2 regions of the Luteibacter rhizovicinus DSM 16549 genome follow, and region 1 is predicted to be linked to the other one. Evidence: predicted binding sites of a transcription regulator. Region 1 holds the regulator's gene; the other holds the start of a gene.
The links. Region 1 encodes sigma-54, which starts transcription at its own class of promoters, with help from an activator protein. Its sites were predicted from a motif close to TGGCACGNGCNTTGC; they were not measured.
Positions count from the first base shown of each region.

Region 2: a site for sigma-54 is predicted at 1,807-1,821, ahead of pgaA (poly-beta-1,6 N-acetyl-D-glucosamine export porin PgaA). Genes of this name have one in related genera too.

Region 1 is NZ_CP017480.1:2,587,382-2,590,739, reverse strand. It holds gene lptB (LPS export ABC transporter ATP-binding protein) at 1-710, shown strand, start outside; gene BJI69_RS11680 (RNA polymerase factor sigma-54) at 810-2,291, shown strand; gene hpf (ribosome hibernation-promoting factor, HPF/YfiA family) at 2,409-2,759, shown strand; gene hprK (HPr(Ser) kinase/phosphatase) at 2,885-3,358, shown strand, end outside.
Region 2 is NZ_CP017480.1:3,600,751-3,604,108, forward strand. It holds gene pgaA (poly-beta-1,6 N-acetyl-D-glucosamine export porin PgaA) at 1-1,711, opposite strand, end outside; gene pgaD (poly-beta-1,6-N-acetyl-D-glucosamine biosynthesis protein PgaD) at 1,867-2,337, opposite strand; gene pgaC (poly-beta-1,6-N-acetyl-D-glucosamine synthase) at 2,334-3,358, opposite strand, start outside.

The DNA of each region.
Region 1 (3,358 bases):
CCCAAGGCCTGCAGAAGCGCTTTCGCGCCCGCCAGGTAGTCCGTGATTTCGCCTTCTCCATCCGGGAAGGTGAAGTCGTCGGGCTACTTGGCCCCAACGGCGCCGGCAAGACCACCTGTTTCTACATGGTGGTCGGCCTGATCCAGGCCGATGCCGGCTCGATCAAGCTCGACCAGCAGGACATCACCGGCCTGCCCATGCACGCCCGCGCCAAGCTCGGCATCGGCTACCTGCCACAGGAAGCCTCGGTGTTCCGCCGCCTCAGCGTGTCGGACAACATCCTGGCCGTGCTCGAACTGCGCGACAACATGACCAGCCGGCAGCGTGAAGAGGAGCTGGAAAGCCTGCTCGACGAGCTGAAAATCGCCCACATCGCGGAACAGAAGGGCATCAGCCTGTCCGGTGGCGAACGTCGGCGCGTGGAAATCGCCCGTGCGCTGGCCGCGCGCCCGCGCTACATGCTGCTGGACGAACCCTTCGCCGGCGTCGATCCGATTTCGGTCGGCGAGATCCAGCGCATCGTCCGCCACCTGAAGGAACGCGGCATCGGCGTGCTGATCACCGATCACAACGTCCGTGAGACGCTCGGCATCTGCGACCGCGCGTATATTCTCAATGACGGCGAAGTCCTGTCCCGGGGTACGCCCCAGCACATCCTCGCCGACGAGAAGGTGCGTGAGGTATACCTGGGCCGTGAATTCCGTATCTGACGTATTGCCTATTCGGCCGGTGGGCCTGGCTCACCGGAATGCTGGTTTGGAAAGGTCGCAAGGGGTTACGATGGATTCGACACCTCACGCATCCAAGGCATGAAACCCGGACTTCAGTTTCGCCTGCATCAGCAGCTCACGCTGACGCCCCAGCTGCAGCAGGCCATCCGCCTGCTTCAGTTGTCGCAGCTGGAGCTCGAGGCCGAGCTCCGCCAGATCGCGGAAAGCAACCCCCTGCTCGAGTTCGCCGAGGATGCCGAAGCGGAGGCCGAGTTGCCCGAAGAAGGCGACTACGACGGCCCCGACTTCCCGGCACGCGACGAACCACCCGCCAAGACCTCCAAGGCCGAGGAAGAGTCGACCGCGACCCCCTCGGAGGAGCTCGCTCCCGAGTGGGACGACGATCGCTTCCACGGCGAAGCCGGCGACTACGCCGGTGCGCCTTCGCGCTCCGGCAGCGGCGACGAGGACGGCTTCGAACCGCAGAACGCCGCTCCCGAAAGCCTCCAGCAACACCTCGAGTGGCAGCTCAACCTGTCCCAGTTCTCGCCGCGCGACCACGCCATCGCTACCGCGATCATCCACGCGCTGGACGAGGACGGTTATCTGCGTGACGGCGTCGAGGCCGTCGAAGCCGCCCTGCCGGCCGAGCTGCATGCCAGCGCCGAGGAGATCGAGCGCGTGCGCCAGCGCGTGCAGCGCTTCGACCCCACGGGCATCGCCAGCCTGGACCTGCGTGACTGCCTGCTCTGCCAGCTGTCGCAGTTCGCCCTGGATACGCCGCATCGCGACCTTGCCATCCGCGTGGTCACCGATGAGCTCGAGCTCCTGGCGCGCAACGACGCGGCCAAGATCGCCCGCAAGCTCAAGGCCGCCGAGGAAGACGTCGCCGCCGCGGCCGCCCTGATCCGCAGCCTCGATCCGCGCCCCGGCTCCGCCCTGGACGCCACGCCCGTGGAATACGTCGCCCCCGACGTCTACGCGCGCCGCGAAAACGGCCGCTGGCAGGTCAGCCTCAATCCCGATGCCCAGCCCCGGCTGGGCCTCAACCAGCACTACTGCAACCTCATCGCTCGCGCCCGCGGCGACGACGCCACCTGGATGAAGGGCCAGCTACAGGAAGCCCGCTGGCTGCTGAAGAGCCTGCAGTCGCGCGCCGAGACGCTGACCAAGGTGGCCGACGTGATCGTCCGCCGGCAAAGCGCCTTCCTCGACTACGGCCCGGAGGCGATGCATCCGCTGGTCCTGCGCGAGGTGGCGGAGGAGGTCGGCATGCACGAATCGACCATTTCCCGGGTCACTACGCGCAAGTACATGCACACGCCGCGCGGTACCTTCGAACTGAAGCACTTCTTCTCCAGTGGCGTGGCCACGGAGGACGGCGGCAGCGCCTCGGCCACCGCGATCCAGGCCATGCTCCGCAAGCTCATCACGGGCGAGGACGCGCGGCGCCCGCTGTCCGACCAGGCCCTGGCCGAGGAACTCCATCGACGCGGAATTCAGGTAGCCCGCCGTACGGTAGCCAAGTACCGGGAAGCCCTGCGCATCCCCAGCTCCAGCGAACGTGTCCGCGCCAGTTGAGGCGCGGGGAACCCTCACGGAGGTCCACGGTCACACCATTTCAGGCTTGAGGAACGGCACTCCGTCGTTCCGCACTCGTCGCCACCAAGGCGGCACCCTCAGCAAGAAGGAGGCGTCATGCAAATCCAGATCAGCGGCCAGCACATCCATCCCACCCCTGCCCTGCGCGAGCGCGTGGAACAGCAAATCAGCCGCTTCGAACGCCTTTTCGACAACATCACCGCCCTCGACGTGGTCCTTTCCGTCGACAAGAACGAGCACAAGGCCGGCGGCACGCTCCATTGTGCCGGCGTCCGTCTCCACGCCGACGGCGTGGCCAGCCTCGAAGATGAAAAGAAGCCCGATGCCCTGCACAAAGCCATCGACGCGATGATCGCCAAGCTTGCCGACCAGCTGAAGAAGCACAAGGAAAAGCTCAAGGATCACCACAACGCCGAGGGTCGCGACGCTCGCGTCGCCGCTCCCTGAACCCCCGTCCACGCTTGATGGCACAATAGCCCCAGCCGGCGCCCTCGCGCCGGCTTCGCCATTTCAAGGGATCCAGCGTGGACCGGCTGACCGCCAGACAACTCTTCGACGGAGTACACGAGCGCATGGCGCTGCGTTGGGCCGCAGGCATGCGCGGCGAATCGCGCGTGCTCGAACCCAACGCCAAGCAAAGTCGCCGGCCGTCCCTGGTCGGTTACCTGAACGTGATCTACCCGAACAAGGTGCAGATCATCGGCACCGAGGAACTCAACTTCCTCGACGGCCTGGAGCCGCGCCAGCGCTGGGAGGCGATCCACAAGATCGCCGCCTACCAGCCGGCGGCGCTCATCGTCACCAAGGATCAAGCGATTCCCTCGGATCTGCGCGAAGTCGCCGAGGAAACCGATACCCCGCTGTGGCAGAGCACCCGCCGCGGTCATGAGCTGCTCACCTACCTGCAATACCACCTGGCGCGCACGCTCGCGCCGAGGGTCACCCTGCACGGCGTGTTCCTCGAGGTGTTTTCGATCGGCGTGCTGATCACCGGTGAACCCGGTTCCGGCAAGAGCGAGCTGGCGCTGGAGCTGGTCAGCCGTGGT
Region 2 (3,358 bases), 1.0 Mb from region 1:
AGGCGAGGTTGGGGGCGGTATACACCCGTTGCGTGAAGGCGGCGAGCCAGCCGGTGCGCTTGTTGCCATCGCTGAAATCGTCGCGCGACAGGCCCAGGCGCGCCTGGGTCAGCTCGCTGGCACGCCAGGTCACGGCGGTGTCGATCGTCTTGGCCGAGATGCCGTAGTACTGCGCGCGCAGCGGCGTGTCTTCGCCGGCCGTGCTGAAGTCGGCAGCGATCGCCCAGTGATCGCTCAGTGACCAGTCGAAACCGGCTTCGATCGCCGTCTTGCCGACGTAGCGGTCTGCCGCGGGAAGGGCCTGCACGTAGACCTCGAGGCCACGCGCATAACCGCGCACGCCCAGGCCGAAGCGTGTGCGGCGGACATCGCCTTCGGGCAGGTCGGCCGTGGAGTAGCGACCGAGCGCGAGCACGCGCCAGTGATCGTCGATCAAGGGGCTTGCGATCGTAGCCACGGTCGCACTGTCACGGTCACCATAGTCGGGGCTGGAGCCCTTGCCGTTCTCCTGGCTGATATCGAATTGCCAGCCACGTTCGCGCTCCCACGATTGCACGGCGCGGTCCACGCGATCGGTGCGGTTGCCCACGACCTTGGCTTCCGCAAGGTTTTCGTCGATCCCTTCGTAATCGTGAAGCGCACGCTGGGTGTCGGCCGCATCGAGGTAGGAGTCGACATCGCGCGGGTTCAAGGTATCGGCGATGGCCAGGTCGTCCTGGGCGCGCCGCGGCCAGCCACGCGCCAGTTCCACCATGCCGAGCTGGCGGCGGATGTTCGACTCGGCGGGTGCTTCACGGCTGAGCGGGACGATGCGTGCATACGCGTCGGCTTGCATGTCGACGATGCTGCGCGCGGAGATCGCGGCGGATTCGGCATCGAACTTGCGCGGGTTCTGGATCGGCAGGCGGATGCCGGGTACGCGGACCCAGGGCTGCTCCTTTGCGGCGAGGGTATCGATCGTGGCGAGAGCCTTCGCGGTTTCGCCCGACTCCAGATAGGCGTACATCAGCCCGATGCGCGGATCGATCTCGGCATCGTCGTAAGGACCGGGGTCCTTCGCGATGCTGTCTTCGTAAAGTCGTGCGGCTTCGGCGGGCCGCCGCCGCGCAAGGAGGGCATCTGCGGCGTTTCGCTCGGCGTACGCGGGAAGGGTGACGCCTTGCGCATGAAGGGCGTCGTAGCGCTGCGCCGCCTCGCCGGTAAGGCCGGCCTGGTCGAGCGCGACGATGAGGTCGAACTGCTCCCGCTGACGCATGTCGGCGGGCAGCAGAGGATCGTCGGCCAGGCGCCGCGCGTCGGCAACGGCGCGGTCCGCTTCGGCATATGGCGCCCGCATGTCGGCCGGCTCGCCCATGGCCCAGCGGGTTTCGCGCGCGACATGGTCAGCCTCAAGGCGCGCCTTGTCCGTCTGGCTCTGTGGCGGCTGCAACGTCGACGCCAGTTCCCTGGCGCGCGTCGTTGCGCCCATTTCCGTCAATAAAGTGACGTTGAGCGTCTGCGCCTCATGGTCATCCGGCCAGCGGGCGAGGAGGGCCTGGCAGTGGGCCAAGGCCTCGATCCGATGACCCTGGTCACGCTCCTGGCGAACCTTGGCGATGAGCGCATCGCGCTCGGGGGGTGCCGCAGCCTGTGCCACAGGCCCATGCAGGGCCAGGAGCAGCGCAAGGCAGAGCCTGGCGCGCGGCATGCGGATGTCCCGCTGAAAAATCATCAAAGTTGATCCCATCCCGACAACATGACCTGTCTCGATCGTGCCGGATATTCATTCCCGGCAACGGAGGTTTAAAGAAGCCCGCCATCGTAAAGGCAAGCACCGTGCCACATGTGATGCGCGTCACATTTTTCTGGCGGTTCGAAGAACGGCGTTCAGGCTTGCGACGCGCGGGTACCCGTGTCGGATGTCTTCACGCCGATGTGCCCGTCGTCGTCGATGCTTAATACGGCGCGGCGACTGTCCTGGATGCGAAGCGCCTCGGCGGTCGATGTGCCCAGCGATTCCGCCGCAGCGGGCAGCGATACCGCGCCGGCCTTGCGGCGACGCTGGCGCCCTCCCTGTTTACGTCTTCCCTCGTAGAGCGACCAGGCGAGGAACACCAGCAGGCTCAGCGGCGCCAGCCAAACGATGTCGACCAGCTCGCGTGTGCTGCTGAGGACGACACGGGGTATCCAGCGTTCGACGTGCACCGGGATGTCCAGCGCGCGGGCCACCCGGTGCAGCGCAGGCAGCCAGAGCAGGCCCCAGAGCAGCCAGGCGAGCACGGTGAGCACGCCGTACAGTGCGCGCCGTGGCAGTGACTGGCGCTCGGGTTGGTCGATGACGATCGCTTCGGCTTTCATGTGATGCCCCGGTCCGGACTGACCCACGTGGCGCTCTGTCCATGGCGGCGCATGGCGGCACGGGGCAGGGCGACGATCGAGGTGACGGTGTTGAGCATCCAGTAAGCCAGCGGGTACCAGATCATCCAGTAGTAGTTGCGACCGATCTTCGTCTCGTAGCGACGATCCACCAGCAGGCTGAGCATGAATTGGGTCAGGCAGGTGATCCCGAGGACCACGCCGTGCCATTGCGGGAACAGCGATTCGACGTGGAAGGGGGGCGGCACATCGACGAGCTTGCCGACGGCCCACAGCACGATGATCGCGGCCATGACGTACGACCAGACCAGGCTGAGCAGGTATTCGATGGCCAGCGGCCACATGCGGCGGTGCCGCCAGCGCAGGAGGTTGCGGGCATATCGCAGGAGGACTTCGGAGCCGCCCTGCGCCCAGCGCAGGCGCTGCCGCCATAGGCCGCGCAAGGTCTCCGGCATAAGTATCCAGCACAGGGCGTTAGGCTCGTAGCGGACTTCCCATGCGTTCATATGCAGCCGCCAGCTCACGTCGATGTCTTCGGTGACCATGTCGGTGTGCCAGTAACCGATGTCGTGCAGGGCGCTCCGGCGAAACGCGGCGATCACGCCCGACACCGTGAAGATCCTTCCGTAGACACTCTGCGCGCGCTTTATCAGGCCAATGATCGACGAGAACTCGCCCACCTGCAGTTTGCCCAGCAGGGTCGAGCGATTGCGGATACGCGGGTTGCCGGTCACGGCACCGACACGGACGTTGCGCAGGAGCTGCCAGACCAGCCAGTGCGTGGCGTAGTCATCGAGCAGGGCATCGCCGTCGACACAGACGATGTATTCGCCATGGGCCGCAAGCGCGGCGGCACGCAAGGCCATGGCCTTGCCCTGGTTGGTCTCCAGGTGGAGGACACGCAAGCGTGGTTGCTCGCGCATCAGGGCATCGAGGAGGGGCCCGGTGTCGTCGCCGGAACCGTCGTTCACCGCGATGATTTCAAAGTCGGGCCAGCGCTGGC